Regions from separate parts of the Pantoea vagans genome, predicted to be linked through region 2. Evidence: predicted binding sites of a transcription regulator. Region 2 holds the regulator's gene; the other holds the start of a gene.
What was found. The regulator PhoB, encoded in region 2, activates phosphate uptake and scavenging genes when phosphate is short. The targets are predictions, from matches to a motif close to CTGTCATAAAACTGNCNNAT.
Positions count from the first base shown of each region.

Region 1: the regulator PhoB is predicted to act here: its motif matches at 6,115-6,134, upstream of opgB (phosphatidylglycerol--membrane-oligosaccharide glycerophosphotransferase).

Region 1 is NZ_CP011427.1:3,449,693-3,464,744, forward strand. It holds gene LK04_RS16045 (MFS transporter) at 1-1,083, opposite strand, end outside; gene LK04_RS16050 (histidine phosphatase family protein) at 1,665-2,219, shown strand; gene LK04_RS16055 (YncE family protein) at 2,212-3,162, opposite strand; gene LK04_RS16060 (glycosyltransferase family 32 protein) at 3,580-4,593, shown strand; gene LK04_RS16065 (LysR family transcriptional regulator) at 4,567-5,490, opposite strand; gene LK04_RS16070 (tautomerase family protein) at 5,611-6,000, shown strand; gene opgB (phosphatidylglycerol--membrane-oligosaccharide glycerophosphotransferase) at 6,215-8,506, shown strand; gene LK04_RS16080 (APC family permease) at 8,815-10,416, shown strand; gene LK04_RS16085 (hypothetical protein) at 10,587-11,342, shown strand; gene LK04_RS16090 (GNAT family N-acetyltransferase) at 11,368-12,078, opposite strand; gene LK04_RS16095 (PLP-dependent aminotransferase family protein) at 12,183-13,631, shown strand; gene LK04_RS16100 (RcnB family protein) at 13,665-14,159, opposite strand; gene LK04_RS16105 (serine hydrolase domain-containing protein) at 14,317-15,052, opposite strand, start outside.
Region 2 is NZ_CP011427.1:3,023,817-3,038,868, forward strand. It holds gene LK04_RS14170 (acyltransferase family protein) at 1-1,214, shown strand, start outside; gene proY (proline-specific permease ProY) at 1,579-2,934, opposite strand; gene brnQ (branched-chain amino acid transporter carrier protein BrnQ) at 3,002-4,321, opposite strand; gene LK04_RS14185 (cobalamin-independent methionine synthase II family protein) at 4,724-5,827, opposite strand; gene LK04_RS14190 (PstS family phosphate ABC transporter substrate-binding protein) at 5,994-6,920, opposite strand; gene phoR (phosphate regulon sensor histidine kinase PhoR) at 6,939-8,252, opposite strand; gene phoB (phosphate response regulator transcription factor PhoB) at 8,268-8,957, opposite strand; gene sbcD (exonuclease subunit SbcD) at 9,155-10,366, shown strand; gene LK04_RS14210 (AAA family ATPase) at 10,363-14,040, shown strand; gene LK04_RS20685 (hypothetical protein) at 14,159-14,299, opposite strand; gene LK04_RS14215 (cell envelope integrity TolA C-terminal domain-containing protein) at 14,418-14,837, shown strand; gene LK04_RS14220 (AraC family transcriptional regulator) at 14,797-15,052, opposite strand, start outside.

The DNA.
Region 1 (15,052 bases), 430 kb from region 2:
GGCCGGATCATGGCTATCCATCAGACTAAAGGCGGGCCAGGCGTAGATCATCAGCAACAGGCAGAAGCTACGATAGGTAATGCGGCGACCAAAGCGGTCTGATAACCAACCGGCAAAAGGAATGATCAGGAAACCCAGCAGCGAAGCGATAAACACCGCGGTGGTCGGCACCGATTTATCGAGCATCAGCACTTTGGCGACGTAGCCCACAATAAAGCCCTGCGCCAGATATGAAGGACCGTTTTCACCGATGCGCAAACCCACCATGGTCCAAAACGCACGGCTGCGTTGCCAGAAGCTGCGGGTATCAATCTCGGAAGCAGCCTGTTGCAAGGTGGCATTACGCTCGGCCTGCAATTCCGCCTGCTGGCGTTCAAAGACCGGGGTTTCACGCAGGTGACGACGAAGCCACAGCGCGACCACCGCGATCAGCACACTGCTGAGGAACGGGATGCGCCAGCCCCAGGCGAGCAGGCTTTCTTTATCCATCTGAATCACGGCCAGCCACACCAGTGAGGCGATCAGCGTGCCGCTGTTGGAGCCGAGGGCAATAACAGAGGAGACCAGGCCACGACGCTCAACCGGTGCATATTCACCTAACATCACGGTGCCGCCTGAAAGCTCAGCCCCTGCGCCAAGGCCTTGCGTAAAGCGCAGCAACACCAGACAAGCAGGCGCCCACACGCCAATGGTCGCGTAGGAAGGAATCAGACCAATTAAAGTGGTGGAAGCACCCATCAGGATGATGGTGGCGATCATCACGGTTTTTCGGCCTTTGCGATCGCCAATCCAACCAAACAGCAGCGCGCCGATGGGACGGGCAATAAAGCCGACCGACCAGGTGGCAAAGCTGGAGAGCAACGCCATTGTCGGGGTGGCATTGGGGAAGAATACATCGCCAAAAATGATACCGGCAGCCAGACCATAGAGCGCGAAATCCGCATATTCCATGGCAGTGCCCAGCCAACATGAAAAGGTAGCGCGCCAGAAATCTTTGCGGCCAGAGGGGGTTTCCAACCGCGCATCGGCAGCTGAAGTGGAGGTCAGTGAAGTTTGTTGCGAAACGGATTGATGTACCGTCATAACCCTTTCCCTGAAATAGGTGAAAACAGCAAACGCCCTTCCGTGGGTCGATTCCCTTGCAACAAGCGGAACACCCCGGTGACGACGTTCAGTAGGCAAACCTGGATGAAAGTCAAAGAATTCCCCTGGTGTTGGAATTCGCTTATTCGCCTGTTCTCGCCGATGTTATTTTCATCGATCGCATTAGTAAGGCAAATGTAACTGGGTCATCTCAAGGCCAACTTCGTCTCTGGCACCGTGAGCTATCACTTTGGATACAGTCTATCTACGCGCGTAGATAAATCAAGTGATAAAAGTAAAAACAATTAATTTATCTTTACTATAGCTCGGGATAAAAAGACAAAAATGGCGTCAATTCATGACATTACATCTCACGCGCCTGAATCATCATTCGTCAAACCGCATGTTATTAACGATGAATGCTTATCATTGGCAGAGTGGCAGCTGATCTTTCATCGCGGTTTTTTTCGCACAATACAGTTAAGCTTTGATGACAATTGCGAATTAATCTTAAAACGAGCTTACTCTCGCGGTTGAGTTGATGCCTGCATTACACTGGATAAAAATCAATCAGGACGCTTATGACTATCATCCTTATGCGACACGGCAAACCTGACCATCCGGTGAGCGGACGCTTCTCTGCGCGAGCGTTGGCAGACTGGTGCGAGGGATACGATCTGGCTGATATTTGTGACACGCCCCCGGCTCGCAGCAGGGCGATTGCGCATCTAGCCAGCGTGATTGCCTCCAGCTCGCTGCCGCGCGCGCGCTCATCCTTAGCACGTCTCGGTTTGCAACCGCATGCCGTGGATGACATTTTCAGCGAAGTGGCGATGCCCCTGCTGCCGTTTGAGCGCCTGCATCTGCCTCTGACGGTCTGGCTGGCACTGTTGCGCCTGTTATGGCTGTGTGGTTATGCCGGGCATGTGGAATCGGTTAAACACGCGCGAGAACGCGCGCGTCAGGCCGCAGACAAGTTGGTCACGCTGTCCAAACAGGGCACCGTTTTGTTAGTCGGCCATGGCATCATGAACAAATTGATTGCACGTGAGTTACGTAAGCGCGGCTGCCAAGCTGAGAAACATGCCAGCAGCCGCCACTGGAGCAGCGCGATTTACCACCGCCCATTCATTTAAGCTGGAAATAACTCAATATTTCACACCCTTTCCCCGCCGTCGGTGTAGCAACCACCTTCATCTGCTGCAAATCAATCACGCTCAACGAACCATCACCTTCATTGGCGATCAACAGCGTACGGTTGTCTGAGCTGAAACAGCCATCCATGGGTTTATTGCCGACCGGAATGTCACCGAGCGGATTGAGCAGATCGTCAAACAGCGTCACCAACGGCTCTTGATCGCCAATCGCCACTAAGCGTTCACCGTTGGCACTAAAACGCACCACCTGACAGGGTCGCTGATGGCCTGACAATCTAATGCGCTGACGAATACGATGACTTTGGCGATCGACCACATACAACAACGGCGCATCTGCGGCGCTCGCGACTAAATAGGGGTGCTTTGGTGAAGCGGCAATACCCGCGATGGGGCCGGGCATTAAAATATTATCAATGATGCGCCCTTCTGCCTCACACAGATCCACCACCGTGATGCTCGCGTCTTCCTCGTTCTCAGTAAACAACTTGCGCCCGCTGGGAGACAACGTCAGCCGATGGGCATTGTGTGAAGGCAGGGTGATCACTTTCTCGACTTTGTCGGTTAAAGGATCGATAACGGCCACGGCCGCACTGTTTTCACAACAGAGATACACTTTGCCATCACGCCCCAGTTGACCACTGTGGGGGGACTGCAAAGGCGATAAATCGATAAAACCGCTGATCTGGCGCTGGCGTAAATTGATCACAGCCACTTTATGGCCCGGATGCGGGTTGTCACCGTGAATGCCATCGCCATAGATCGGCACATAGGCCTTCTCCTGTTCGGGTAGCATCAACAGCTCATGCGGACGCGGCGGAAACGCATTCAACTCCTGCTGCACAGCATAGGTATCGGGATCGAGAAACAGGACACGATTCCCCTGTTTATCCACCGCCAGTAACCCACGGGTGTATGACTGCATAATGCCTCCTTTGTTTTTACCCTCTGGTGTAAGCGTAGCTAATCGGCATCAACGAGGGGCAAATCCCTGCCAGGCCAGTAGAAAATGTAGCCGCCTTAACCGATCTGATCAGCGGCTACTTTTAATCCAGGCCGCAGCTATCGCCATGCGTACGTTATTTTATTAGGAATAGTCCTAATGATGATTAATTAAAGAATCAGCAATCAACGCACTTATTTATCGAAAATTTTATGCTTAACGGATCCTTCATTTTCCGGTTTATCTGAAAGCAAAAAAAAGTAATAGCCTCTAAGGCCAGAATGTTTTATTAAGCTGAGGTGAGTACTTTTTACACACAGCCGTGAGGAAACATAAGAGCGCTTAAGCCGCCAGCATCAGGGAATCCTTGCCACCATAACCACAATAATTAGGTGCATCATGAAAACAAAACGTCTCCAGCCAGCGCTTGCGCTCTGGCATAACTGGAAAAAAATCGCCTTTACCAGCCAGACCTTACTACAGAAAAAACAGCATACTGCGCTCTGCGCGCCGGAGTACGATCCCAGCGAAGAGGACAATATCGTGTTGTTTTCTGGCGAGAAAGCCTTGCCGGAAATCCCGAAAAAAGTCTGGATGTATTGGGATGATGAGTATTTACCGAAATCAATGATGTTAAATATTCAAAAATTACGAAAAGATAATCCCGATCACGATATTTATTTATTAAATCGTTTAACAGTAAAAGAAGTGTTGCCTGATTTTATTTTCACTTCAACGCAATTAAGCAAACAGCAGAAAAGCGAAGTCATTCGTCTGGAGCTGTTATTACGCTACGGCGGCATTGCCATTGATTGCAGCACACTGTTATTTGAAGATCTCTCTTGGGTGCATCGTGCACATCAAGAGCGCCGTATGGATGTGATTGGTTACTATCGCGAAATTTCCACCGTCAACTATCTGGCTCCGGTGATTGAAAACTGGTTCCTCGCTGCTGCACCTAACAATCCGTTTATTCGCGAATGGCAGAAGCAGTACGCACCAATCAAGAACCTTGGCGAGCAAAACTACTTCAACGAACTCGCAAAGCGCGATGACTATGCGTTGCTGACACAAAAAATTGAGCAGCCCCAACAGCAGCTGGGTTCACTGGCGCAACAAGCCGCCATGCGCGAATATCGTCGCGTGAACCTCTATCTGCGTAAATGTGAAGCCAACGCCTATTATTATCAACGCCTGAGCGGCTGGAAAAGTGAAGCCTTCGCCCATGCGGTGCTATTCAACCAACGCCCAATGACACCGCCGCCGGTGATCAAATTGAGCGGCAATGAGCAACTGCATCTCGACTTTAACCTGCGCTTAGGTAATTACAACCGCAGTAGTTTGTTAGGTGAGATGATGCAACCGCAGGCCACTGTTGCACTGGCTTCAGCCATCAACAAAGCGCGCGCGTAGCCAATGGACAAAGGTGGTGACCGCCCGTGGCACTTGTGCGGCATACGGGCGCACCACCCATAAGCGATCGGCGAAAGCATCCACCGTTTGCCACTGCGGCAGAACGTGTGAAAGCGTCCCTGCGGATAACGCGGCGGTCGCGCTGAAATCCGGCAGCATGGCGATACCGAGCCCTTGCAGCGCGGCATCGCGAATCGACTCGCTATTATTGGTGGCAAAATTCCCCTGAATCTTCACCTGTACGGTCTCGCTTCCCCCGTTAAAAGGACGGAAACGCCACTGCGGTGATTCCAGCCCGCGCGGATAGTACAAACAGTTATGCTGCTGGAGTGCCTCCGGTGTCTGCGGTACGCCATTTTGTGCCAGATAAGCGGGCGAGGCCACCAGCAAAGCTTTCGTCTCACACAGCGGCAAAGCCACATGGGTTTCCGGCAATGTCTGGCTGTGACGAATCGCCAGGTCAAACCCTTCACTGCCGAGCGAGACCAAACGATCGGTCACGTCCAGTTGCAGGCGTACCTGAGGATATTCTCTGAGGAAATCGCCGATAATCGGCACCAACTGCTGGCGGGCAAACGCCACGGGCGCACTCACTCGCACCATACCCCTTACCGGCCCGGCTTCATCACGCACGCTGAAAAAGCTTTGTGCAATGCGCGCAAAAGGGTCACGCAATTCATCCACCAGTTTTTCACCGGCTGAGGTCAACCGCACGCTACGCGTGGTGCGCTGCACCAGCGAAACGCCCGCCATCTCTTCCAGCTCTTTAATTTTTTGACTCATGGCTGCTTTGCTGACGTCTAATCGTTCAGCTGCACGAGTAAAACTGCCCAACTCGGCTAATACGGTGAGCCAATGTAAATGCACCCAGAGGGCATCAGTTTTGATTTCTTTCATCGGGATTGTTCAAAATAATAAATAATCATTTCAACCAGCACGCTTTTTCTTTCCTGCAGCAAGCGGCAGCATAGAGCCACATCCTACTCTTATCTTGTGAGCAAAAACGAGGGTTTATTTATGCCGTTATTGACATTTGACATCATTCAGGGCCGTTCAGAATCAGAGATCCGCACCTTACTCGACGCCGCGCATCGCGCCGTGCTGACAGCGTTTAAAGTGCCCGCGCGCGACCGCTATCAGATTGTTCATGAAAACAAAAGCTACCAAATGGTATTCCAGGACACCGGCCTGGGATTTGAACGCACCGATAACCTGGTGATGGTACGGGTTTATACCAGCCCGAGAAGTGAAGAACAGAAATCGTTGTTCATGGCAGAGTTAGCACGCGAGCTTTTAGAAAATTGTGGCGTAAAGGGCACCGATCTGATGATTAGTTTTATCACCAACAGCAAAGGCGACTGGAGCTTCGCTGACGGTGAAGCGCAGTATCTGACTGGCAAACTCTAATCTCCCCTCCCTTCCCTCGCTGGCAGCCTCGGTGACGTTGCTGCCAGGTAAAACCATAGTCAGCCTAAACCCGCATTAAACGAATCGGAATGCGCCGCACAAATCTGTTTGGTTATGTTGCAGCCCTGTGACAGCCCAGATAGATTGACGCATAACCCCCAAAGAGGGCCGTGGGCGCAAGGATTGCGTCACTCTTCAATGTGAGGATCTGATCTTGTCCGAGATAGTTTCGGTTGTTCTCTTTTTGGCTGCAATCGCCGTTTACTCCTACAAAGCCGGGCGAAATAAATTCTGGTTTATCTTGATCTTACTGTTGTTAACACTGTTTATCGTGCTTAACGCCACGCTTTACGCCAGCAATTATTTTACTGGCGACGGCATTACCGATGCAGTGCTTTACACCTTAACCAACAGTTTGACCGGAGCAGGTGTCAGCAAATATGTGGTGCCCGCCATTGGATTAATCATTGGCCTGTTCCTGCTGTTTTGCCTGCTTTCCTGGCTGCTGCGCCGCCGAAAACGACCGCATCATTTGGGTTGGAGTCTCCTGGCCATTGCCTGTGCCGCCGGTTCAGTGCAAACCACACCTGCTTTTCGTCAGGTGAAGGATCTTATTGCCTCGCATACGCAGCAGGCAGACACTGACTTCGATGATTATTATAAAACGCCCAAAAAAGTCATCTCCGAGCCCAAGCTCAACCTGGTGTATATCTACGGTGAAAGCCTCGAGCGTACCTACTTTGATCAGCAGGCCTTCCCCGGCCTGGCACCTGAGCTCAGTCGTGAGAAAGATCAGAGCATCGACTTCAGCGAGACCGAGCAGCTTCCTGGTACGGATTACACCATTGCCGGTATGGTCGCTTCACAATGTGGCATTCCGTTGTTTGCGCCTTTTGATGGTAATGCGTCTGCTTCGCTCTCCAGCTTCTATCCACAGAACATCTGTCTGGGTGACATCCTGAAGAATTCCGGTTATGAAAACTGGTTTATTCAGGGGGCCGACCTGCGCTTCGCCGGAAAAGATACCTTCCTGAAATCACACGGGTTCTCCCCCGCGAATATGTACGGTTCGCAGGAGCTGCAAAGCCGCGTGGCCGATCCCAGTTATCGCAACAACTGGGGCTACTACGATGACACAGTGATGGACGAAGTGTTCGAGAAGTATCAGGAGCTGTCACGTCAGCAGAAGCGCTTTGCTCTGTTTACACTCACGGTGGATACCCATCATCCCGATGGTTTTATCTCTCGTAGCTGTCAACGAAAAAGCTACAGCTATGACGGCAAACCAAACCAATCCTTTAGCGCAGTGGCGTGTTCGCAGGAGCATGTCGCGCGTTTGATCGAGCGTATCAAAGCCTCACCCTGGTTTAAAAATACCATCATCGTCGTGAGCTCCGATCATCTGGCGATGAACAACACCGCGCACCAATACCTGATTAAACAGCCACGCCGTGATCTGTTTATGGTTATCCGAGGCGATCAACCTCAGGCAGAAGTGTTAACGGGCAAACGCAGCACCCTGGATAATGGCGCCACGGTGCTGGATATCATGGGCGGTGATAATGCCATTGGTCTGGGCCGCAGTGGGTTATCTTCAACCTCTCTGTCGACCCAATTCCAGGACATGACACAGAAGGTCACTGCGTGGAAAGCTGACATCATTCAGTTGTGGAATTTCCCGAAAAAACTGGATGCCTTTACCATCGATCAGCAAAAAAACACCTTCAGTTTCTCCGGTTCAACCTTCAAATTGCCGATTCTGTTTCGCGTGGGCAGCGATCGTGTTGAGCCGCTGCCCGAGGGGGAATATTCGGCACCGCTGCGTTTCCAGCTGGCCGATTTCACCTCTTCCGATAAATTCGTCTGGGTCGATCGCTGCTTTAAAATGGCACGTTTGTGGCAACCAGATTTAGCGCTGTCTACCGACCTCTGCCTTGCGATGGGTCAGATGGGTGCGCATCCCACCGTCACGCGCATAGATAAACCGCTGTGGAAGGGCAAAGCCAGTTTCCCGAAAGCCGAAGTCAGTGCTGCGACCTATCAACTTAATGAACAGCAGATACGCATTGAGGACAATGCCATTCGCTACCAGGCAGACAGTTTCTTACTAACCGTACCGGGCGCACCTGAGGGCGTGAAGAGCTTTAAAGGGATATCACGTCCTGAGAGCTGGGGGCGCTGGTCTAACGCCAATCTGGCACCGGAGGTTAACATCGAATATGTCGATCCCCTGCCGGCACGATTTGATGTGGTGATTACCGCTCGTGCTTTCGGTCCGAACGCGCATCGTCCCATCCCGGTACGCGTCGGTGATGAGGAGCAGCAGCTTAATCTGGGTGATGATTTCTCCACCACCACGCTGCATTTCAACAATCCTAACGGAAGCCACAATTTGGTTATTACGCCACCTGAGCCACAACTCTCCAATGAGGGCAATATCACCGGGCAGGACCCGCGCAAATTGGGTATCGGCATGGTGGATATAAAAATCGTCCCAACGCTGTAGCACTATAAAATATTATGTCACTCTTACTACTGGGGTGACATAATATTTCCAACGGTCACATATTATATATTTTGGATCTTTTAAGTGCAGCCTGCACACTCCACGAAATCATCATTACCCTATATTCCTCTCGCATCGATGTAACGCATGCAATAACTATGCTTTTAACCCCGCATAGAATCTCAATTGTGCAAACAATTAATTTACCCAATGAACTATGTCGTATTAAAACTTATTCTGGCACGCAACATGCTTATAAACCCTTGAGCGAATATATAAATCAAATGACCAGATCGCAGAGGTAATTTATGGCATCGAGCGGATTAAAACAAAAATTGGGGCTAGTCGATTTATCCTTGTTAGGCATAGGATCGATGATTGGTTCCGGGTGGCTGTATGCGGCATTAAATAGCTCAGGCTACGCGGGAAGCAATACTGGCTGGGCCTGGGTATTAGGTGCAGTGATAGTGCTGTTAATCGGGCTGGTCTATGCTGAGCTCTCCTCCGCCATTCCCCGTGCCGGGGGCTTTGTGCGTTATCCCAATTACTCGCACGGTAATATCGTGGGCTTTGTGATTGGCGTTAGTTCATTACTGGCGTATACCAGCACGGCGGGGGTCGAAGTTGAAGCCGTGCGTCAGTACGCGCTTTATTGGTGGCCAGCGTTAGGCCACAGTGATGGCAGTCCAACAGGACTCGGTTTTGCCGTGCAAATTGGTTTGTTAGTGGCCTTCTTTTTACTCAATTACTGGAGTGTCAGTTTCTTTGGCCGTGTGAATACCATTATCACCACGTTTAAATTTATCGTCCCTCTGTTAACCATTATCACCCTGCTGCTCTATTTCCACGCTCCTAACCTTTCCGTGCCTCCTGCACCTCCCGGCGGCGCACATGGTGTTTTCTCTTCTTTAACCGGGGCGGGAATTGTTTTTGCCTATCTCGGCTTTCGCCAGGCCGTTGATTTCGCCAGTGAGGCGAAAAATCCTCAACGCAATGTCCCCTTAGCGATTGGCATTGCGATTGTGGTGAGCTTTGTGATCTATCTGGCGTTGCAGTATGCCTTTATGGGTGCAGTGCCGACAGACGTGCTTAATCAACATGGATGGGCAGGCTTGAAGCAGGTATTCCAGTCTCCTTATGCAGATTTAGCGCGCAGTCTGGGGTTAACCTGGCTTATCAACTTAATACTGATCGATGCGGTCATCTCGCCTGCTGGCACCGGCAATATTTATCTGGCTGGCGCTGCGCGCGTGCTCTTTGCGTGGGCACGTAATGGCCATCTGTTTAAGGTGTTTGGCAAAGTGGATGCTAAGTCTGGCGTGCCGCGTGGTGCGTTATGGTTATCACTACTGTTGGCTATCGTCTGGACATTGCCTTCCGAATTTCAGGTCTGGGGAGGTTTAATTGGCGCAGTGACCTCAGCCACCGTCTTCACCTATATGCCTGGCCCAATTACGCTTGGTGCTTTTAGAAATCACCTTCCAGGGCTTAAGCGTCCCTTCCACTTGCCAGTTGCCGCTGTTTTGAGCCCGCTGGCATTTGTCGCCAGTACTCTGCTGATTTACTGGAGTGGCTGGTCAGTGAATGAAATTCTGGTGCCAATTTTAATGGTGGCATGGATTGGCTATGCGATTTTTGGCAAGAAGAACAATGAATTTCAGCAAGACCTCCATTGCGCCTGGTGGCTGTTAGCCTACTACATTGCGATCCTGGTCATTTCGATGCTGGGCAGCTACGGCGGCAGCGGCATAATCAGTTCACCCTTGGATATGATCCTGACGATCGTAGCTGCTCTGGTGTGTTACTTCTGGGGGGTTAAGGCCAGTTTACCTAAACCTGATATCAGTGATGACGAGGAAGACACTCCCACTTCCGACCGTTCTTTGAGTAAAAAATACGCCGCCAATTAACCTCTCAAGCCTGCTTATTTAAGCAGGCTTTTTCTTATACGAAAAATCGTTACCCTTTGTACTAATTGATTTTTTTCGAGGCATCGCGCAAAATAACAACGATTGCATAGGTAAACTATCACCTGTCGGATAGTCTTCCTTTTATTGAGGAAGATGACAGGAGTACACGGATGACACTCGCTATGATGAATACGCACAAAGCCTACAAATCTCTGCAACAGGCCGGTATTGAAGACAGGCAAGCAGAAGCCTTGGTTGAAATATTTGCGGAGATGCAGCAAGAAAATGCCTTAACTAAGTCTGACCTGTCTCAGGCGATGGGGAGTTTGGTGCGCGCCCAGAGTGACACCAATCATCGTATCGATAAGCTGGATATTCGCATTGCGCAATTTGAAAAGGAGGTGCGTTTACAGTTTCAGGGCATAGACCAACGCTTTGATGCTAATGATAAAGTCATTTTAAGTTTCAGGGAGAGATTCGATAAAATCGATGCCGAATTCGTCAAAATCTACGATAAATTTGACAAGATTGATGTGGAATTCGTCAAGATCAATGAGAGATTCGTTAAGATTGACGAAAAATTCGCGAAGATTGATGAGAAATTCGAGAAAATCGACGAGAAATTCGCGAAAATTGACGAGAAATTCGCGAAGATTGATGAGAAATTCGCGAAGATCGACGAGAGATTTGACAGGATCGATGAGAAGTTCGATAAGATCGATGAAAAGTTCGCTAAGATTGACGAAAAATTTGAGCAAATAGACCTTAAATTTATAAAAATGGACGCCAGGATCAGCGACTTAGATCAGCGAATGCAAATAGGCTTTGCGGAATTGAAGCGAGACAACATTTGGATCCGCCGACTGCTACTCGGGATGACCACCGCAACAGTACTCGCCGCCGCCAAATACATTTTTGTCGGTTAGCCGGGCCTGATGCCCGGCACGATCATCATCTTACACGCAGTGTCTCAAGCCTGGTGCGCTGCGCTCCATCCTCACTGAAATTCTCCACCGCCAGCCAGCGCTCAAATGCCTGTTTCAATTCCGGCCATTCACCATCAATCATCGAGAACCAGCAGGTATCACGGCTGCGGCCTTTATACACAATTGCCTGACGGAAAATACCTTCAAACTGGAAGCCCAGGCGTAATGCTGCCTTGCGTGAAGGCTGATTACAGCTGTCACATTTCCATTCGTAGCGGCGATAGCCTAATTGATCGAACACATAACGCATCAACAGATAGTGCGCCTCTGTCGCCATACAGGTTTGCTTGAGCAGCGGTGAAAAAGCCACATGCCCCACTTCAACCGACCCGTGCGCCGGGTCAATACGCATCAGCGCCAGAGTTCCCACCGCTCGCTGACTGTACAAATCAATCACTGCGAAATGCATCGGGTCACGGCCCTGTTCAATTTTTTGTGCATACGCGAGATAAGCCTCTTCATCCGGGAAAGGCTCTGCAAACATATAGGTCCAGTCGCGCCCATCAGCAGCTTGCGCGTAAGCGTTGTAGAGATCGCGCCCATGACGTTCAGCACTTAACGGCTCAAGGCGGCAATAATGGCCGGTGAAAATTTCGTAAGAGGGCCAACTGCGCGGTTGCCATGCTGTCAGTGGCGCGCCAACGGGTTGCCCGTAAGCATTAGTGTATTGCGTCATTGCTCAATTCCCTTGTCAGTGAAAGCCTGTTGCACAGCGTGCCAGTTAGCTGGCATGTTAAAAAGCACCACATTCGATGAAATTTATGGGTCCACGTGATGACCATGAACGAGAGTGAACTGCATCAACTCTTATTGGCTCCGCTGGAAATGAACAGCGAGCTGACGCTCCAACAGCAGTTGTTTAAGCGCATCAAGCAGGCCATTCTGACCGGCGCGCTCCCTGCTGGCACGCGTTTACCTTCGACCCGCCAATTAGCGGGTGATCTCAAGGTGTCACGTAACACCGTGACCGGGGTGTGGGCGCAGTTACAGGCTGAAGGATTTTTGCTCAGCGATCGCCAGGGCAGTCGCATCAGCGCTATCGCTCAACTTCCCTCTTCTCCATACGATGAAGTTGATGCCAGCAATATCACGCTATCCCCCAGAGTCGCTCAGTTGCGTTCGACCCATCGCATTTTGAGCCAGGAGATGGCACTGCGCCCTGGCATCCCAGCGCTGGCGCACTTTCCGCTGGCACAGTGGCGGCGAGCACTCAATCATGTGATGCAGCATCAACCCCAGCCATTGCTGGGCTATGGCGATCCGCTCGGTGAACACACGCTACGTGAAGCGTTGGCACAGCACCTGGCACTGGCGCGTGGGGTGCGCTGTACGCCCGAACAGATCGTCATTACCGATGGCGCACAGCAAGCGCTGACATTATGTGTGGCGTTGCTAAGCCAGCGCGGCGATATCGGATGGGTGGAAGAGCCGGGCTACCGTGGGGCTAAAGCCGCCATGCACCTGGGTGATATGTGTATTGAACCCATCGCGGTGGATGAGCAAGGATTGGCACCGCAAGCCAGCGACTGGCAACAACGCACACCGACGTTGATTTACACCACGCCCACCCATCAATATCCCACTGGCGTAGTGATGAGCGCCCCTCGTCGTTTGGCACTACTGGCTGCCGCTCGACAACATCAGTCATGGATCATAGAAGATGACTACGACAGTGATTTTCGTTACAGCGGCGAGCCGATTGCTGCGATGCAAGGCATGATGCAGCCCACGCCAGTGATTTACGTGGGATCGTTCAGCAAGACGCTGTTTCCATCACTGCGTATCGGTTTTATGGTGCTTCCTCCTCAATTACTGCCTCAGTTACGCCCGGCTTTGCATGAATTACTGCGCGGGGGAAACCGCCTCGAACAGCAAGCTCTGGCCCTGTTCCTCCGTAATGGGGATTTCAATCGCCATCTCAGCAAAATGCGCCGTCTTTATCGCCAGCGTCAGGCCAGCTTACGTAGCGCACTACAGCAGGTCTTTGGGGCACAGGTTCCGCTGTTGGGTGGTGAATGCGGTATGCATCTGGTGTTGCGTCTGTCTGAAGATCAACAGGACCGCGAACTGGTGGATAGATTGATATCCCATGGTTACGCACCTGGCGCACTATCAGGATTTTTTTGGGGAGAGGAAAAACAGCAGGGATTGGTGCTGGGTTATGGCAACACCAGCACCAGCCAGATGTTGGCTGGCGTTGCACATATCGCACAATATATATCTGGATAATCGCGGCGGCATCATGACCGCCGCAAAAAGGGATTAGCCTTTAAAGAAGATATCGCCAGATTTACCCATCACGATCTTGCCGCTATCGTCGGTGATCAGGATGTAGTTGGCATTAATATAAGCCCAGTGTGTCCCTGGCTGAGGTGCTGGCAGATGGCGTGGTTGCCACTCTACAATGGTGTACTGCTTTTTACGGTACTCATCCGGCACCACATCACCGACCTTGTACTCTTTGTAGTCGATCACAATAGTATGCAGGTCGTAGTTATTTTGGCCTGCTGGTGCATCTTGCATGCCATTTTGTGACGGGCGAATCGGTGCAACATCACCAGAGGACTCAGCCGGCTCATTGCTGGCAGGTGCATCTGCGGCCGGGGCCTGGGTTTGTGCATCAGGTGCCACCTGCTGAACTTGTGGTGGCGGTGGTACGTTATCCGTTTGCTCGCCTTCAGCCAGCGCGGCTGGGGTCAGGCTCAAAGCGCCCAGAAAAATTCCTGCAGAAAGAAGGGTGACGTGTGTCCTGCGCATTGGTGATTTCCACTCTGGTTAATTATTAACTGTCCAATTTAGTGACAAGTGCAGCACGCAGAAGGTTCCCTCCACGCGCTTAGCGCGTCAAATATTGCTGCACAGCATACCTCAGCGCTAGCTTTTTTTGGCGCAGCAAAATTGCAAGCAACCGTGTTCAGGGTTCAGCGTTTTTTTTCTGCGCCAGGTCCATTAGTAAGGCGATACCCAAATAGTTGCTCCAGTTAAATGCATTCTGCAGCACGACGATGGCATTACCATTCTGCTTATCAAAGCCGATAAAGCTGGCGTATCCGCCGATATAGCCCACTTGATAGGTAATTTTTTGTTGGCCGTAAGTATCGGTTACCCAGGCAATATTCTGCGTCTGATTACCGTGCTGCTCATAACCGCGATTCACCTGAGCAAAAGCCGCGTTAATCGGCGCATTCGCATCATCGTGCAGATGCGCATCCAGATAGCGGATCAGATCACGTGCGTTGCTGTAGAGACTCGCGGCGGCCACCATATTATTACTGAACGCCCAATCCGGCGTCAGATCGCCACGCGGGATGAACTTAGGCTGATCGCCTGCATGCCCCAAGGCGCGCCATGGATAGCCAGATAAGGTTTGTGGGTGGAAACTGCTGCTGGTCATGCCCAGTGGCTGGAACAGATTGCGTTGCGCCAGCGTCTCAATATCCTGGTGCAATTGATACTTGAGAATGTAACCGAGGAGCGCGTAACCCAGATTGGAGTATTGCGCCGCAGGTTTTGTGGGGGCATCAAAATCAGCCAGATAGCTCAGCACCGCATCGCTATCGAGATTGCCATAAAAATTCTCACCGCTGCGTAGATAAGCCATAAACTTCATGAACATCGGCAGGTCCATATCCTGCCGCGGCAAGCCGGAG
Region 2 (15,052 bases):
TCCCTGGTTGGGTAGCCGCCATCCCCGTTCTGGCGGGCTGTTTGATGATCGGTGCCCACAGTGAACTTAACCAGTTACTGTTAGAAAATCCGCTGATGCGGTTCATCGGCAAAGTCTCTTACTCGTGGTATTTGTGGCACTGGCCGCTGCTCAGTCTTGCCCGCATTTGTAGTGACAATCCGCTGACCGTTTGGCAAGGCCTGCTGATCAGCACCCTGGCGCTCGGCATTGCCTGGCTCTCCTGCCGCTTCATCGAACAGCCCTTCCGCCAGGCTCGAACGGGTACGCGTTGGGTGATCCCCAGTTACTGTGCTTCTTCAGTGATAGCAGCAGGCGCCATGGTACTGCTGTGGCAAACCGGCGGCATGAAATCACGTGTCAGTGAGTTAGTGGTAAACGCCGATAGCTGGAAAATCTCCGCGCAGCGTAATCCTTGCCTGTTGAGTTATGGCGCTAACCTGCCATCCCGACTGACTGAGTGCCAACCCAAAAGCGATCGGCCGGGTATTGCTCTGATTGGCGACAGCCATGCCGCCGCCCTACGTGATTCAGTGTCCCGTTACGCGCTGCGTCAGGATAAGCCGCTGTATCAGTTGACTAAAGCCTCCTGCCCGTTCCTGATTGGGGCGACACGCGTGGTTAATCAGGTGCCCGACCATGCGCAACAGTGCATCAACTTTAATCAGGCCGTATTGAAGATGGTGATGAGCGATAAGATAGATGAAGTGGTGATCAGCGCCTATTGGGCTTCGGGCATGAGCCTGCTGCCCGGCGCGGGATTCCGTGAAACGGGCCATCCTGAGAAGAGTAATCTGGAAGCGCTGCAGGCTGGCATGGACCGGGTGATCGCTCAGTTAAAACAGGCCGGGAAGAAGATTACGGTGATCGAGGACGCACCGTCGGTGGATGTCGATCCGCTGCGCTACAGCAATAACCGCAATATGCCGATTCGCCGTGAGTTAAGTGCCTGGCTTGGAAAGTGGGAGGCACCACCGCTGTTAAGCGAGCGCACCAGGCTGTTCCAGTTCCCGGAAGAGGCGGTAGAAAAACTGCTACAGGCATACAAGGAGGAAGGCGTACGCGTGCTGTCTCTGCGCGAGAATCTGTGTAATGAACAAGGATGCATGATTACCAGTGGTGGATTGCCGCTCTATTACGACAATAACCATTTGAGTCCAGCAGGCGGGGATATCGCGTTAGGGAAGAATTGGTGACATCCAGGTAGATATAAATGCTTGTTAGTTAGCGGCTGACGATAACGCCGTCTGCTGCCCCCTCAGGGTTATCCGCAGCGCTGAGACTTTTACGTTGGGCCAGGAGCCCCACGCGGGGAGGCGTGGGGCAGTTCGCGGCCGACCATGGATGGTCATCCGCGAACGGTCCGTCCGGCACGACGTGGAAGTCGAAGGCACCGCTTTAGCGGCGCGAGGACGGCCCAGAGGGGGCAGTAGTGGCGGCAGAGCCCGCACAGAAAAGAAAGGACACTTATCAATAAGCAGCCTGAGTTCTTAACTAAAGAGTATTACGCCACTTATGGCGACCTTCAGACAGGTGCGTCGTGATACACACCCGTCAATTTCAACCCCGGCGCTTCTTCACCAGTGGCCACGCCAGCAACAGCAGCACTATCCAGCCAAAGCCCGCGTAAAGTGACACACACGTGTCCGGGAAATAGCCAATCAGCGCGATGATAAACACCAGAAACGCCACGCCGATCCACGCCGTTGCGCTGCCGCCTGGCAGGGCAAACTGCAGCTTACCGGCCTCCTGCGCACCAATTTTGCGGCGGAACGCAATCTGCGACAGCAGAATCATGATCCATACCCACACCGTGGCAAAAGTCGCCAGCGAAGCGATCACCAGGAACACTTTTTCTGGCATCAGATAGTTGAGATAAACCGCCATCAGCAACGCCACCATCATCACTACCACTGTCACCCACGGCGCACCGCGCTCGCTGGTATTAGTGAAGACTTTTGGCGCATGGCCCTGCTGCGCCATACCGTGCAGCATACGTCCGACACCAAACACATCGCTGTTAATCGCCGACAGGGACGCGGTGATCACCACAAAGTTAAGAATGGATGCCGCCGCCGCAATGCCGAGATGCTGGAAGGTCAGCACAAACGGGCTGCCCTGCGTACCGACCTGGTTCCAGGGATAGATCGACATAATGACGAACAACGTACCCACGTAGAACACCAGAATACGCAGCGGTACAGAGTTGATGGCACGAGGAATCGACTTCGCCGGATCTTCCGCTTCACCGGCGGTGATCCCGATAATCTCAATCCCACCGTAAGCGAACATCACCATCTGCAGTGACAGCAGCATACCGATGATACCGTGCGCGAAGAAACCGCCATTGGTCCACAGATTGTGAATACCGGTTGGCTGACCGCCGTTGCCGATGCCCCAGAAAATAATGCCGAAACCGGCGAGAATCATGATGATGATGGTGGCGACTTTGAAGAAGGAGAACCAAAACTCCACTTCGCCAAACACCTTCACGCTCATCAGGTTAATGCCGCCGATGATCAACACCACGCTGAGTACCCAGATCCAGTGCGGCACTTCCGGGAACCACACGCCCATGTAGATGCCGAACGCCGTGACGTCGGCAATCGCCACAATCAGGATTTCAAAACAGTAGGTCCAGCCGGTGATGTATCCTGCCAATGGACCGAGATAATCCTGCGCATAACGCGAAAAGGAGCTGGCCTGCGGGTTATTCACTGACATCTCACCCAGCGCACGCATGATGATATACGCTACGGCACCGCCGATGATGTAGGCCAGCAGCACGCTGGGCCCCGCCATTTTGATCGCATCCGCTGAGCCGTAAAACAACCCGGTGCCAATCGCCGATCCCAGTGCCATAAACCGGATGTGGCGCGTGCTCAGTCCGCGTTTGAGCTTGTTGGTTTCTTGCATAACCGCCTGTACCTTGAAAATGAAAAACCACGGGCAAGCCCGTGGTTGAAATTAACAGCAATGTTGCTTACTGATGAACAGCGACCTGTTCGCGTCCTTTTGCACGATCCACCACCGCAGCAATCACCAGCATCACCAGCGATGGCGGCAACCAGGAAAGTCCCTGATCTGCCAGCGGCAGATGCTGACTGAACAGCGGCAGTACATCTTTAAAGTTAGTCGTTTTAATCGCATCCACAATACCAAACAGCAGGCTCACCAGCATGGTTGGCGCAATGATACGCGTGCTTTTGTTCCACCACTTTAGCGTAAAGCTCAACACCACCAGCACGATGCACGGCGGATAAATGGCCGTCAGCACCGGAATGGAAATCTGAATCAAATGGCTCAGGCCGAGGTTCGACACCACCATGGAGAACAGACCCAAAATAAACACCAGCGTCTTATACGACAATGGCAGGTATTGCGCAAAGAATTCGGCACAGGCGCAGGTCAGGCCAACTGCCGTCACCATACAGGCCACGAAAATCAGCGCCGCCAGGAAGAAACTCCCCATACCGCCGAAGGTCTGTTGCACATAGGCGTGCAGAATCGCCGCACCGTTCGCATTCTGATCGACCAGGCCCGCACTACCGGAACCCAGTTTAAACAGGCTGAGGTAAACCAGCGTCAGGCCGACACCGGCGATCACGCCCGCCAGCATGGTGTAACGCGTCAGCAATTTGGCATCTTCCACACCGCGAGAACGCGCGGCATTGACAATCACGATACCGAACACCAGGGCGCCCAGCGTATCCATGGTCAAGTAACCATTGACGAAACCGCTGGAGAACGCAGCACGCTGGTAATCAGCTGTCGCAGGTGCAATACCGCCCGCAGGCCACAGCAGTGCAGCCACGCCCAGAATAGTGAGCGCAACGATTTTCAGTGGTGCGAGGAAATGACCGACGGTGTCGAGCAATTTGCCTGGGTACAGGGAGATACCAATCACCAGCGCAAAGTAAATCAGGCTGTAAATGAACAACGGCAGCGCGCCATCACCAGTCAATGGCGCAATCCCGACTTCGAAGGAGACGGTCGCAGTACGCGGGGTGGCGAACAGCGGGCCCACGGCCAGATAGCAAACGGTGGCTAACAGCAGACCTGCCGCCTTGCCAATCGGTGAGCTCAGGGCATCAATGCCGCCGCCAACACGTGCCAGGGCGATAACAGTCATCACCGGCAAGCCAACAGCCGTGATCAGAAAGCCAAAAGCGGCAACCCAGACGTGTTCGCCAGACTGAATCCCCACCATCGGTGGAAAGATAATGTTTCCTGCGCCAACGAACAGGGCAAACGTCATGAAGCCCAGCGCCAGGATATCCTTGGAGGTTAAACGATGTGTCATAAACTTCTGTACTGCCTGTAGCTGATGTTGCGGTGGAAGTTGAGTTCGTGTTGTCCTCTGGATGCGCGTAAACAAGGGCTTAACTGATGGAATCAGTGTGTTATGCGGGCCTAATCGTTAAAGCGCAGGTGATTTAAACTACTTTTCTTCTGTTCACAGAGGGATAAATCGACAACGGCGCAAATTAAAACGTTTATAGCGAAGAAAGGCAATACGGGATCGGAAAACCAGAAGGATATAGCAACAAAGTGACACAAAGCAGTTAATCAGCGGGGAATAGGCGTAAAACACCTCAGATGATTTGCTTAAAGTTTCCGCATCGCGGGAGATCTCCTTGCAAAAATTGGCTTATGGATGCACAAAAGGCGCGATTTACGCGCCTGTTTGCACAAGTTTACAGCATCACCACACTTGTTTAGCGATATCGACCACCAGACGAATCTTCTGCCACTGCTGCGCTTCGCTCAGGCTGTTGCCCTCTTCGGTCGACGCAAAGCCACACTGTGGGCTCAGGCAGATCTGGTCAAGGCTCACGAACTGCGATGCTTCTTGCAGACGGGCTTTCACCTGAGCAGGATCTTCCAGCTCACCGTTTTTGGTGGTGATTAAACCCAGTACCACTTGCTGATGACCCGGCTTAATAAAGCGCAACGGCTCAAAACCGCCTGAGCGCTCGTTGTCATATTCGAGGAAGTACGCATCGATATTGACCTGACCAAACAGAATCTCGGCCACTGGCTCGTAGCCGCCTTCGGAAATCCAGGTTGAGCGGAAGTTACCGCGACAGACATGCAAGCCAATGGACAAATCGGCAGGTTTATCTTCCAGCGCTTTATTCAGCACCCCGGCGTAGATACGTGCCAACTCTTGCGGATCTTCACCGCGTTCACGGATCTGCTGCTGCTGATCCGTCGAGCAGAGATAGGCCCACACGGTGTCATCCAGTTGCAGGAAGCGACAGCCTTCGGCGTAAAACGCACTGATCGCATCTTTATAGGTCTGTGCCAAATCAGCGAAGTACTCTTTTAAATCAGGATAGACGGTGGCATCAATCACCTTACGCCCACCGCGGAAGTGCAGCACGCTTGGGCTTGGAATGGTCATTTTCGCTACCGCATCACCGGCAATGCTCTTCAGAAAACGGAAGTGTTCCAGCATCGGGTGGTTGGGATTGAAACCCACTTTGCCAGTGACTTTGACGCCGTGCGCTTTGGTCTGCACGCCATTAAATTGAATGCCCTGCTCGGCTTCAAACAGCTCAACGCCCTGCAGATCGCCAAAGAAGTCGAAGTGCCACCACGCGCGACGGAATTCACCGTCTGTCACCACCTGCAAACCGTTGGCACGTTGCTGTTCAACCACATGACGGATCTCAGTGTCTTCCACCTGACGCAGCTGCTCCGCGGAGATCTCACCGTTGGCAAACTGCACGCGCGCCTGCTTGATGGCCGCGGGACGGAGAAAACTGCCGACGGTATCGGCACGGAACGGATGATGATGTGACATATGCACTCCTGGCTAAACGCATAATTGCGTCAGGGTATAATTTCGCGTGGTTATTTTTAGCCATCTGGACGGCTACATGTCCATGAGAGTGACACGCTATGCCCCGAAGGGCAATGGAAGAAAATTCAGCTGACGTGAATATAATTCATGATCGGCGACTACTGCTTCAATTTCCTTCGATGGCGGCGCGTGCCTGCGCCATTTGGCTTTCTGAAAGCGGCAGGTAGCCCGCTTCAGTGACGCGTCGTTGCCCTGCTGGCGATAACACCTGATGCAGGAAAGCACTGACCAAGGGTGGCAAGGGTTTGCCTGGCGCTTTATTCACATAAATGTAGAGAGGACGAGACCACGGATAGTGGCCGCTACGAATAGATTCGGCATCGGGCATCACGCTCGCGCCGCTGGCCGTCTTGATCGGCACCATTTTTACGCCGCTCAGATGGAAACCGAAGCTGGCATAGCCAATGCTGTTGGGGGTACTCGCCACCGCTTGCACCACGGCAGCCGAACCCGGAAATTCCGCGACGTCAGCGCGAAAATCGCCTTTACACAGCGCCTGTTGTTTAAAGAATCCCCAGGTGCCCGAGGCTGAGTTACGACCAAAGCGCTGAATGCTGCGTTTTGCCCAGCCATCCTGATTCAATCCGAGATCGCCCCAGCGCTGCGGTACGCTGTGCGCGCCACATAAGCGGGTGACGGAGAAGAGTGCATCGAGTTGCGGCTGATCGATATCGGGCAGTGGGTTGTCCTGATTCACCACCACCACCAGCGCATCCATGGCAACGGGGACAGCCAATGGGGGATAACCATAGCGTGTGGTGAACAGTTGGCGCTCATCAATCTGCATTGGGCGGCTCATGGCACCCAACTGAGCGGCGCCCGCCGCCAGCGCGGTGGGTGCGGTGGAGGAGCCCGCCGCCTGTACCTGAACGTTAACGCCAGGTGACTGACGGCTAAAATCCTCGCCCCACAGCGTCATCAGATAGCCGAGGGTATCAGAACCCACGCTGCTCAAATTGCCGGTGAGCATGGTTTGTTGGCCCTGCGCCAGCGCAGAGCACAACAGCAAAGTGAACAGCAACAGCGATTTCATCAGGTTATCCGGTGGCGTTTACTGCGCCACATTCTCGCGGATTCCCTTTGCCACAATCAACCGTGGCGGCAGAAGAAAACTAAAACAGGTTTCCTGATGCGGGATACTGGTGATCTCCAGCCGCGCATTGTGATGGCTTAACGCATGTTTCACGATCGCCAGCCCCAGCCCACTACCACCTGTGGCGCGTGAGCGGGCTTTATCCACCCGATAGAAGCGCTCTGTCAGGCGTGGCAAATGCTCTTCACTGATCCCCGGCCCGTTATCACAGACCTTAAACTGCGCGCCCTCTTTCGTGCGCAGCCAGCTGATGTCGAGACGCGTGCCATCTGGCGTGTGATTCACCGCGTTGTAGACCAAATTGGAAATGGCACTCCGCAGTTGCTCATCATTACCAAACACTTTGAGATGCGGATCGGTGTGGAAATGGATACTGTGACGGCCCTGGCTCAGGGTTTCTGCCTCACGCTGCAACAACAGCAGCATACCTGGCACATCCACGGTTTCTTTCAAATCGATGGCCGGTGCCGCTTCGATACGCGACAGCGTCAGTAATTGTTTCACCAGGCTATCCATACGACGCGTCTGTTCCTGCATGGTGTGCAATGCTTTGCCACGCGTGCGCTCGTTCATCGTCGCATCGTCCATCATCTCCAGATACCCCTGCAACACCGTTAACGGGGTGCGCAGTTCGTGGCTGACGTTAGCGAAGAAGTTACGCCGCGCGCCTTCCAACTGGTGCATCTGGGTCACATCACGCGCCACCATCAGCCACTGCCCTTCACTGTAGGGCATCACGCGGAATTCCATATGATGCTGGTTGTTAAGCACCAGCGTCAGTGGCTTATTAAAATCGCGCTGACGGATATAGCGAGAAAACTCAGGATAGCGCAGCAAATTGAGGATGTTCTGACCGTTATCCTCCGGCCAGCGCAAGCCCAAATGCTGTTGAGCCAGTCCGTTACACCAGAAAATCGTGCCCTCTTCGGTGGTCAACACCACCGCATCGGGGAGCGATTCCGCACCGCTGCGAAAACGCTTTATCAGATTACCGAGTTCACGACGGCGACGTCGGTTGCGCAGTTGCATCTGGTACAGACCGTAAAACAGCGGTTCCCAACTGCCGCGCCCGGAAGGCGGCGTCATGGAGCGATCAACCCACAACCAGTGCGACAGACGCATCAGGTTTCTGAAGTGCCAAAACAGCACGCTGGATACGGCAATCAGCAGCAGCCAGGGCAGATAACCGAACAACAGACCCAGCACCAGCGCAGGCAAGCAGACCAGCGCCAGCTCGGTCATTAATCTCTTCCAGGAGAGTCGTTCCAGCACGGTAAAAGACTCCGTTTAATAGCGGGCAGAGAAACGATACCCTGTTCCGCGTACGGTTTGAACCATGCGATCGTGACCAGAAACTTCCAAAGCTTTACGTAAACGACGGATATGCACATCAACCGTACGATCTTCGACGTACACGTTGGTGCCCCAAACGTGGTTTAACAGCTGCTCACGGCTGTAAACACGCTCTGGGTGCGTCATAAAGAAGTGCAGTAATTTATATTCCGTCGGGCCCATTTCCAGCGGGGTGCTTTCGGCCATCACACGGTGTGAGGAGGGATCCAGGCTCAAGCCCTGCATCTCAATCACCTCTTCCACTGCCATCGGCGAGATACGACGCATCACCGCCTTGATACGCGCCATCAGCTCTTTCGGTGAGAAAGGCTTGGTGATGTAGTCATCCGCGCCCACTTCCAGACCGCGTACGCGATCCTCTTCTTCACCACGCGCCGTCAGCATCATCACCGGGATATCGCGCGTCATCGCTTCACGTTTCAAATGTTTAATAAACTGAATACCGCTGCCACCCGGCAACATCCAGTCCAGCAGAATCAAATCAGGCCACGGCTCGATCAGCTTACCAATCGCGCTGTCGTAGTCTTCGGCCTCAATAGGCTGGTAATCATTCTGTTCCAGCACGAAACATAACATTTCACGGATGGGAGCTTCGTCTTCCACAACCAAAATGCGCTTAGCCATTATAACTCCTGCTGTTGTGACGGCTTGTCACGGGGATTTGCGGCGTCATTATGCGTCAGTTTTATGACACTTTTATGAAAAACCCGACCTATGATAAATAGTTAAAAAACAGAAATGTGACAACGATTAGCGCTTTTTTTTCTTTGCGATCTGAAGAGGTTATACTTCTCGCTCGCTTAACTAAGCACGGAGTTTTCATGCGCATCATACACACGGCGGATTGGCATCTCGGTCAGTTCTTTTACAGTAAAAGCCGCGCGGCAGAGCATCAGGCCTTCCTTGAGTGGCTACTGGACCAGATCCAGCAGCATCAAGTCGATGCACTCATCGTCGCCGGAGACCTGTTTGATACCGGTTCGCCACCCAGTTATGCGCGTGAAATGTTTAACCGCTTTGTGGTGGCATTGCAGCCCACTGGGTGTCAGTTGGTGGTGTTGGCAGGAAACCATGATTCCGTTGCCACCCTCAATGAATCGCGTGAACTCCTTGCCTGCCTGAATACCCGCGTGATCACCAGCGCCACGCCACAAGGCGAGCAGCAGGTGCTGACGCTGCATCAGCGTGATGGCACGCCGGGCGCGCTACTGTGCGCCATCCCTTATCTTCGTCCACGGGATATTCTGCGTAGTCAGGCCGGGCAATCAGGCCGTGAAAAGCAAATCTCATTGCTGGAGGCGATAGAGCAGCACTACCAGCAGTGTTACGCGGCAGCCCTCACGCAGCGTGGCGATCAGCCACTGCCGATCATCGCCACCGGGCACCTCACCACGGTGGGGGTCACCAAAAGCGACTCGGTACGCGATATCTATATCGGCACGCTGGATGCCTTCCCGGCGCAGGCTTTTCCGCCTGCCGATTACATCGCGCTTGGCCATATCCATCGGGCGCAACGTATCGCCGATAGCGAGCATATCCGCTACAGCGGTTCGCCAATCCCACTCAGTTTTGATGAACTGGGCCGCGATAAAAGTGTGTTCCTGCTCGATTTCAGCCGCCAGTTAGACGCCGTCACACCGCTCACCATTCCGCTATTCCAGCCGATGCAGATGCTCAAAGGATCGATGGCGGAAATTGAGTTACAGCTGACGCAATTCAGCGAGGGAGACGGCGAAAAACCGGTCTGGCTGGATATTGAAATCACCACGCAAGAGTATCTTAGTGACCTGCAGCGTCGCGTCGAACAGCTCACCGAAGCGCTGCCCGTGGAAGTGCTGCTGGTACGACGTAGCCGTGAGCAGCGCCAGCGCAGCCTGGCACGCATGGACAACGAAACCCTGAGCGAGCTGAAAGTGGAAGAGGTGTTTGCCCGCCGTCTGGCGCAGGAAGATCAGCTGGATGCCGAACAAGCCGATCAACTCACCCAACTGTTTCGCACCACCCTCGCCGCGCTGGAGAACCCGTCCGCATGAAAATTCTGACGTTACGCTTTAAGAATCTCAATGCGCTGCGCGGTGAGTGGTTTATTGATTTCCGCCGCGAGCCCTTTGCCAGTAACGGTTTGTTTGCCATTACCGGCGCCACCGGCGCAGGAAAAACCACGCTGCTGGATGCGATTTGTCTGGCGTTGTATCACCAGACGCCACGCCTCGGCGTGCTATCGCAGACGCAAAATGAACTGATCACCCGTGATACCGCAGAGTGCCTGGCTGAAGTGGAGTTTGAAATCAAAGGTGAAGCCTGGCGCGCGTTCTGGAGCCAAAACCGCGCACGTGGCCTGGCCGATGGCAAATTGCAGGCGCCGCGTGTCGAACTGGCCCGCGTGGCTGATAACCAAATTGTTGCCGATAAAGTCGGTGACAAACTCAAAGCGATTGAAACCCTCTCCGGGCTGGATTTCGCGCGCTTTACCCGTTCGATGATGCTGTCGCAAGGGCAGTTTGCCGCCTTCCTGAATGCCAAACCGGGAGAACGCGCCGAGCTACTGGAAGAACTCACCGGCACCGAGATTTACGGGCAAATCTCGATGCAGATTTACGAGCGCTGGCGCACCGCCCGCAGCGAGTTAGACACGCTGCGCGCTCGCGCGGGCGGCATGCTGCTGCTGGATGAAGCCCGTCGCGATGAACTCAGCCAACAGTTACACATGTTAGCCACTGAGGAGAAAACCCTCAGCGAACAGCTGGAGCAAGCCCAACAGCAGCAGCAGTGGTTAACGCAATCTCAGCAACTGACGCAAGAGCAGCAGCAAGCCGAGCAGGCAGGACAGAGCGCTGAACACGCATGGCAGCAGGCCGAAGAGGATCGCCAGCGCTTATCGCGCGCCGAACCGGCGGAAAAACTGCGCGATAAGCTCCAGCAGCGCGAGCAGCTGCAACGTGATCAACAGGCGTTGACGCAGCAGGCTCAGCAGTTGCATGCCCAACAGCAGCAGGCTCAGGCCGCGTTGCAGCAGGGTGAAACCCAGTATCAGGCAGCGCAGCAGGCACGTGATCACGCCGTTTCCGAACAGCAGCAGTTGGAAACCTTACTGACCGAACAGGTTATCCCGCTTGATCAACAGCTTGCCAGCGGTGCGCGGCAGATTGCCGACCAACAGCGCCTGCACACCCAGCAACAGCAGGTGGTGCAGCAGAGCCAGGTCGCGGTGAGCCAGCATCAACAAGCGAGTGAACGCTTACAACAGCAATTCACGCAGCAGCAGGATTTCCGTCAACGCGAAGCGGCGGTGGCCAACTGGGGAACGGAGCTGACGCGCTGGCAGGCGGATATCGCACGCCTTGAAGAGCGTGAGCAGTCGCTGACACAGCTTAGGCTTCAGCAGCAACAGCAGCACACGCAGGTCACGCAGCAACAACAGGCAATTACCGAACATGCGCAGGCGCTGCAACCCTTACAGCAGGCGGAAGCACAAGCCAGCCAGCAACGCCAACAAGCGGAGCAGGCACTCACTTCACTGGAAGCCGAGGCCGCGAGTAGCCAACTGCGTGAAGCCTTGGCATTACATCAACAACAGCGCCCTGCCCGCCAGCAACTCAGCCTGCTGGCGGCGCGTTGGCAATCCCTGCAACCGCAGCACCAGCAACGGCAACAGAAACTGGCGCAGCTGCAACAGCAGCATCAGCAGCAGGAATCGGCTTTACAGGCGATGCGTGACGACTACAAGCGTGAAAACCAGACGCTGCTCGATATCCGAAAAATTTGCGAACTTGAGCGCACTATCGCGCAGTTAGCCGACGAACGCGCCAAATTACAACCCGACCAGCCCTGCCCGCTGTGTGGCTCCTGTCAGCATCCGGCCATCGCGCAATATCAGCAACTGCAACCTGGTGAAAACCAGCAGCGACTGGCAGCACAGGAAGCATTGGTCGCCAAACTCAGAGAGGACGGCACCGCCAAAGGCGAGCAGCAGAAACTGTCACTACAACAGCAGCAGGTTTTGCAGCAGGAGATCGATGAGTTTGACCAGCAGATTTCCGCCGCCAACCAGCAGTGGCAGCGTTTGAGCAGTGAGCTGGCACTTACCTTCACGCTGGAGCAGCAGGATGATTTCACCGCCTGGCAGCAGCAACAAGACACGCAAGAAACTGCGCAGCAGCAACAGCTCCAGCTGCGCGAACAGGCGGCGCTGGCACTGCAACAGGCAAAAGAGGCTCATCTGCTTCAGCAGCAGCAGCTGCAACATCAGCAAAATGCCCAGCAGCTGGCACAGCAACGGCTGCAAAGCGCGCAGCAAACGCTTGAAGAGCTCAATCAGCGTGAGGGGCAAGAACGCAGCGCCTCACAGCAATTGGCACAGCAGCTGGAAAAACAGCTGGCCGCACATCAGCTTGCGCTACCCGCGCGCGCTGAGCGGACTTCATGGCTGGAAGCACTACAACAGCGCTGGCAAGCCTGGCAGCAGAGCGAGAAATTACTCCGCGAGTTGCAACCACAATTAGTCAAAGCGGAGAGCGAGCAAGGTAGCCTGCAACAAAATTCGTTGCGTGAGCAACAACAGCTGGATGCATTGCAGCAGACTCTTCATACCCTGCAACAACTGCAAAGCGAGCAGCAGCAGCAGCGCCATCAGCTGTTTGGCGATCGTTTGGTTGCGGATGCACGGCAGCAGCAACATGCCTCGTTACAGCAGAGCGAACAGAATCTGGCGCAGCAGCTGCAACAGTGGCAGCAGGCGCAAAGCCTGTTGCACAGCCTGAACGGACAGTGCGAGCAGATAGACAGCCAACAGCAGAACATGCTGATGCGTGTGCAGACGGCGGAAACCGCGTTCCTCACCGCGTTGCAGCAGAGTGATTTTAGTGACGAAGCAGCCCTACGTGCTGCGCTGCTGGATGAACAGGCGTTCCTGCAGTTACGCCAACGTCTGCAAACGCTGGAGCAACAGCGCCAACAGCAGCAGACATTGCGTCAGCAGCTGGCACAGCGTGTTGCTGCCCATCAGCAGCAACGTCCTGCCACCTTGAGTGATGAAGTTGCCGCCGGGCTGGTTGAACAATTAGCCTCTCTGCGCCAGACACTGCGCGAGAATGCCCGCCAGCAGGGTGAAGCGCAGCAGCAGCTTCACAGCGATGCACAACAGCGTCAGCAGCAGCAATCCTTGCTGACACAAATTGCAGATGATGAGGTGTCACTGGCGCAGCTTGGGCGGCTGAATGATTTAATCGGTTCAGCCAAGGGCGACAAATTCCGCCGCTTCGCCCAAGGATTAACGCTGGATCATCTGGTGTGGTTGGCGAACCGCCAACTGGACCGTTTACACGGCCGCTACCTGCTGCAACGGCGCGCCAGTGAAGAGCTGGAGCTGGAGGTCGTCGATACCTGGCAAGCCGATGCCACCCGCGACACGCGCACGTTGTCAGGTGGCGAAAGCTTCCTGGTGAGTCTGGCACTGGCGCTGGCCTTGTCCGATCTTGTCAGCCATAAGACGCGCATCGAATCCCTGTTCCTCGATGAAGGCTTCGGCACCCTTGATGCCGAAACCCTCGATACTGCACTGGATGCCCTGGACGCATTAAACGCCAGCGGTAAGACCATCGGGGTGATCAGCCACGTTGAGGCCATGAAAGAGCGCATTCCGGTGCAAATCAAGGTGCGTAAGATGAATGGGCTGGGTTACAGCAAGCTGGAATTGCCGGGGGAATAAACCTGGGGGTGCGATAAATAGCGCCGTTAGTAGGGTGCGCATTTATGCGCACTTTTTTGCTGGGGTTGCTGTGAATCTCGTGCATGGCCCCATAAAGGTCAGCCCGATCGCAAAGGAATCACGCATCCATGCAGATCGGCCGCCGCATCCCTGCGGCGGACGCTTTGCTCTTCGGGCTGACCTTCACGGGGCATTTAGCATGATCGCTGCTGTTGTCCGTGATGGCATCAATATTTTCTTTCAGCGTAGCTACCGTCATGAACATCCAGCCGTAGGGGCGCAATTTATTGCGCAAGTTAAGAGTCAGAGAAATGCCATAGCATTCCCCTGCCCGCCAGGTAAACTGGCTGCAACTCCCTGAACAGCCAGGCAAATTAATGAACTTCTTAACCCGCTTCGCAGGTTTGCTCGCGTTAGTGACGCTGCTCAGCGCCTGCCAGCACGCAACTTCTCCTGCCCCCGCCCCTGTCGCTAACCTGTGCCAGCCGCAAACTCAACCCGGCAGTGCATCCTGCAAATGGGCTGATGAGATGCAGCATCACCTTAATCGGCAGTTTCAGGATGCTGCACGTTACGCGGGTCAACAATGTCTGGTGCAGTTGGAGTGGCAAAACAGCGGACGTTATGCGGTGACGCAAACACAAGGTGACGAAACCCTGTGCCTGCGCGCCTGGCAGTTGATTGGTCAGTCGAAAGGTTTACCGCCCCCGCCGGATCGGACGCAACCGGCGTGGTTCGGTTTTGCACCGCGCAAGGCTAGCTCGCCAGCCCATCCTGCCGCCACTGGCGCGGGCTGATGCCGAACCAACGGCGGAAGGCGCGGGAAAAGGCGCTGACTTCAGAATAACCCAGCAACAGCGCCATTTCAGAAATCGGTAACTGCTTCTGCTGCAAATAGTGCGTCGCCATCTCGCAGCGCACTTTGTCCACCAGCGCGGTGAAACTGATGCCCTCTTCGCGCAGTCGCCGTTGCAGTGACCAGCTCGACAAGCCCATTTTCTCCGCGATCTCT